One region of the Actinoplanes sp. NPDC051494 genome, then DNA from elsewhere that is predicted to be linked to it. Evidence: riboswitches for the same ligand, from Rfam matches in the RefSeq annotation. Region 1 holds a riboswitch; the other holds the start of a gene.
The links. Region 1 has a riboswitch for thiamine pyrophosphate ahead of ACIA6A_RS26350 (thiamine phosphate synthase). Riboswitches for the same ligand answer to the same signal wherever they lie in the genome.
Positions count from the first base shown of each region.

Region 2: another riboswitch for thiamine pyrophosphate. It lies ahead of ACIA6A_RS12785 (ECF transporter S component); the one in region 1 lies ahead of ACIA6A_RS26350 (thiamine phosphate synthase).

Region 1 is NZ_JBITDZ010000008.1:200,579-202,961, reverse strand. It holds gene ACIA6A_RS26355 (ATP-binding cassette domain-containing protein) at 1-941, shown strand, start outside; TPP riboswitch at 978-1,089, shown strand; gene ACIA6A_RS26350 (thiamine phosphate synthase) at 1,083-1,721, shown strand; gene thiO (glycine oxidase ThiO) at 1,718-2,383, shown strand, end outside.
Region 2 is NZ_JBITDZ010000003.1:66,530-68,912, forward strand. It holds gene ACIA6A_RS12780 (ABC transporter ATP-binding protein) at 1-821, opposite strand, end outside; gene ACIA6A_RS12785 (ECF transporter S component) at 824-1,414, opposite strand; TPP riboswitch at 1,480-1,584, opposite strand; gene ACIA6A_RS12790 (alpha/beta fold hydrolase) at 1,641-2,383, shown strand, end outside.

The sequences.
Region 1 (2,383 bases):
GGACCCACCCGGGCGGCTTCGCGTCGTGGCACGCGGCCCGCTCGGACCGCCACGAACGCCTGCTGGAGCTGCGCCGGCGCTGGGACGAGGAACACGAGAAGCTCAAGGAACTCGTCCTCACCCTGAGGAACAAGGCCGCGTTCAACGACGGCCTGGCCTCGCGCTATCAGGCGGCGCAGACCCGGCTCCGCAAGTTCGAGGAAGCCGGGCCGCCACCGGAGCCGCCCAAGGAACAATCGCTCAAGATGAACCTGCGCGGTGGCCGCACCGGAAAGCGCGCGGTGATCTGCGAGCACCTCGAGCTGGAAAACCTCACCTTCCCCTTCGACCTCGAGATCTGGTACGGCGACCGGGTCGCGGTTCTCGGCGCCAATGGCACCGGCAAATCGCATTTCCTGCGGTTGCTGGCGGCCGGCGGAAGCGCACCGGATGTCGACAACAAGCCGGTCGACGGAGCGCCATTGGCACACGTCGCGCACCACGGTGTGGCGCGGCTCGGGGCCCGGGTCCGGCCGGGCCATTTCTCGCAGACCCACGACCGGCCCGAGCTGCAGGAACGCACTCTCGCCGAGATTCTGTGGCGCGGTGACGACCACCGGTCCGGAATGGACCGCGCGGGTGCCATGAAAGCACTCAACCGATACGAGCTGGCGGCCCAGGGCGATCAGCGTTTCGGCACCCTTTCCGGCGGTCAGCAGGCCCGGTTCCTGGTGCTGTTGCTGGAGCTTTCCGGTGCGACCGTGCTGTTGCTCGACGAACCGACGGACAACCTCGACCTCGCTTCCGCCGAGGCATTGGAAGAGGGTCTGAAAGCGTATGAGGGCACGGTCATCGCGGTGACCCATGACCGCTGGTTCACCCGGGGTTTCGATCGTTTCGTGCTGTTCCAGGGCGACGGCGAGGTCGTCGAGACCCCCGAGCCCGTCTGGGACGTGCGCTAGACGGATGTGACACGCCGGGGTTATGGTCCGTCACGGAACCAACCCCACGGGAGTCCGGTGCACCGGGCTGAGAGGGAGGCTGTCGCGGCCTCCGACCGTCGAACCTGATCCGGATCATGCCGGCGCAGGGAGGAGCGTGTTGTGGTTTTTCCGTGCCTTCATGTCATCACCGATGCTCGTGCGGGACACCGGCCGGTCGAGGTCGTCACGGCCGCGATCGCCGCGGCGGTGCGGCTGGGTGAGCCGCATCGGCTGGCGGTCCAGGTGCGCGTCGAGGACGGCGTCACCGACCGTTCGGCGTACGAGCTGACCGTCGCGATCCTCGCCCGGTGCCGCCCCGCCGGGGTGTTGTGCCTGGTCAACGACCGCCTGCACGTGGCGCTCGCGGCGGGGGCGGACGGTGGTCACGTCGGCGCCGACGATCTGCCCGTGGCGGCGGCGCGGCGGGTGCTGGGTGCCGGGGCGGTGGTGGGTGCGACGTGCCGGGAGGTGGCGTCCGCAGTGGACGCGGTCGCGGCCGGTGCCACGTACCTCGGGGTCGGCCCGGCTTTTCTGACCGTGACGAAGTCCGGCCTGCCGGCGCCGATCGGACCGGGGCGGATCGGCGACGTCGCGCGGTCGGTGCCCGGCACCCCGGTGCTCGGGATCGGTGGCGTGACCCTCGGCAATGCGGCCGACCTGATCCGGGCCGGTGCCACCGGGGTCGCGGTCGTGGGTGCCGTGGCGAACGCGGCCGACCCCGGCGACGCGACCGAGCGCCTGCTGAAGGTCCTGTCATGACCGCCCTCACCGTGGTCGGTGGGGGGATCATCGGGCTGAGCATCGCGTGGCGGTGCGTGCGGCGAGGGCTGCGGGTGACCGTCTATGACGACGGCGGCGACAACGGTGCGTGGTTCGCGGCGGCGGGGATGCTGGCTCCGGCGGGGGAGACCTCGTTCGGGCAGGAGGCCCTGACCGGGTTGCTGACCGAGTCGGCGCGGCGGTGGCCCGGGTTCGCCGCCGAGCTGGGCGACGACATCGGATACGACCGGTCCGGGGCCCTGGACGTCGCTCTCACCAGCGATGATCTGGCCGAGGCGCGGCGGATGTGGGCATACTCCGAACGGCCCGAGCCGTTGACCGCGAGCGAGCTGCGGGAGCGGGAGCCGGCGCTGTCGCCACGGGTCCGCGGTGGTGCGTTCCGGCCCGGTGATCATCAGGTTGATCCTCGCCGGACAGTCGCGGCGCTGCGTGCGGCCCTGGGCGACGCCGTCGTGGCGAAACGCGTGAGCACGATCCCGGACGGCCCGACGGTGATCGCGGCCGGCACCGGCACCGCCGCGCTGACCGGGTTGCCGGTGCGCCCGGTCAAAGGGCTGGTGCTGCGGCTGCGGGGCGAGCCGGGACTGCTGCGCCACGTGATCAACGGGTACGTCGACGGGCGGCACGTCTACGTGGTGCCC
Region 2 (2,383 bases), on a different contig from region 1:
TCGCCGGCCCGGACACCGACGCTGTGATCGGTGAGCCGGGTACGCACGGTGACGCCGGTTGCGCGTACCAGGAAGTCGGCGGGAGTGGCGACGGCCCGGTGCCGGGGCAGGGGATAGCCGGGCACCCAGACCCCTCGTTCGGCCAGCGACGGTCCGTGACCGGCGAACACGACCTCGGGGGCGCCGTCGGCCGCCACCCCGCCACCGGGTTCGAGCACGATCGCGCGGTCGACCAGCGGGAGCGCCTCGGCGACCCGGTGCTCGACGATGATCAGCGTGGTGTCGCGGTCGAGGACCCGGGTGATCGCGTCGCGGACCAGCTCGGCGCCCTCGGGGTCGAGGTTGGCGGTCGGTTCGTCGAGCAGCAGCAGCCCGGGGCGCAGCGCCAGGACCCCGGCCAGGGCGAGACGTTGCTGCTCACCGCCGGAGAGGGCGTCGGTCGGGCGGGTTATCGGGTACGGGAACCCGACCCGATCCAGCGCGTCGCTCACCCGGGGCCAGATGTCGGCGGCGGGCACGCCCCGGTTCTCGAGCCCGAACGCCACGTCGTCCCCGCTGCGCGCCATCACGAGCTGGGTCTGCGGGTCCTGGAAGAGGATGCCGGGCGTCATCCCGTCGACGGTGACCGTGCCCTCCTGCTCACCGGAGTCCTGCGGGAGCAGCCCGGCGACCGCGGCGAGCAGGGTGCTCTTGCCGGCGCCCGAGGGCCCGAGCAGGAGCACCCGTTCACCGTGCTGGATGCGCAGGTCGACACCGCGGACCGCCCAGGCCCGGCGCCCGGCGTGGCGCCACCCGAATCCCCGCAGCACGACCTCGGGCATGGCTAGACCAGCTCGCGCCGGCCGGCGGCGAACCGGTCGAGCACCCCGGTGGGGGCCAGCGCCCGGGTCAGCGCCCAGCTGCCGGCGCCGGCGACGACCGTGCTGCTGACGATCGTGAGCAGGGCGTACGGGATCCGGTAGTCCCACAGCGCGTACTTCGCGTTCCAGGCGAAGAAGTCGAACAGAGCCGCGCTGAGCCCGGTCAGAGCACCGGCGAGCAGGGCGGCCGGCAGCTTCCACGAGCGGTAGGCGAGCAGCACGAACGCGAGCTCGGCGCCGAGGCCCTGGACCAGGCCCTGCGGGATGACCACGGCGCCCCACTGCGCGCCGAGCAGCGCCGAGACGATCGCCGCCACGGTCTCGGTGTACAGCGACGCGCCCGGCTTGCGGATGATCAGACCGGCGAGCACGGCCGGGATGAGCCACACGCCGTACAGCAGGGTCTGGGCCGGTGGGAAGAAGCTGAAGGCCCCGCCGGTCGCGCCCCAGACGATGTTCCACGCCCAGAAGATGACGCCGAAGGCGACGGCGATGACGGAGGCGATCACGATGTCGATCGTGCGCCATCGGTACTCGGTACCGCGGTATTTCATGGTGCCTCCCAAGGGAATTGGGAGGAGACGCACGCCGATGACCGGGTTGTCCCCGGGCACGGCGCAGCTGGAGAAGACCGAGCTCCCTGCGCTGGCATTACCCAGATCAGGTTCTAGGGTCTGCGGTGTCACCCGCACTCTCAGCGCTGCGCGCTCCCCTGCCGGATTGCATGTGTTTCGATGACGCTAACACCATGCGGCGGTGCGGAACAGCGTGGAGGCTCACATGGAGATCAAGGCCCGCGGTTTTACCTTCGACGTCTTCGCGGGTGGTCCTGAGGACGGTGCGCCGGTGTTGCTGCTGCACGGGTTCCCGCAGGACCACCGGGAGTTCGACCTGATCCTGCCGCGGCTGCACGCGGCGGGGTTGCGGACGTTCTCGTACGACCAGCGCGGTTACGCCCCGGGGGCCCGGCCGGCCGCGGTCGCGGACTACGGGCTGCCGGAGCCGACGGCCGACGCGGTGGCCGTGCTGGACGCGCTCGGGATCGAGAAGGCGCACGTCATCGGCCATGACTGGGGTTCGCAGGTGGCGTGGTTGCTGGCCGCCGGGCACCCGGACCGGGTCAGTACGCTCACCGCGATCTCGGTGCCGCATCCGCGCGGGCTCGGCGTGGCGCTGCGCAACCAGCCGTCGCAGCGGGCCCGGTTCGCGTACATGAAGGTGTTCCAGTCGGCGGTGGCCGAGCGGTTGCTGCTGGCCGGCAACGGATCGGTGTTGCGGCGGCTGATGCGCCCGATCGGCGCACGGGCCGCGATGTACGCCACCGCGATGGCCGAGCCGGGCCGGTTGACCGGGGCCCTGAACTGGTATCGCGCGTTGTCCGGCCGGCACCTGAAGGGAGTCGGCAAGATCACCGTGCCCACCACGTACGTCTGGGGTGACGGTGACCCGACCGTCGGCCGGCCCGCCGCACTGGCCAGCGCGACCTGGGTGGAGGCGGAGTACCGCTTCGTCGAGCTGCGCGG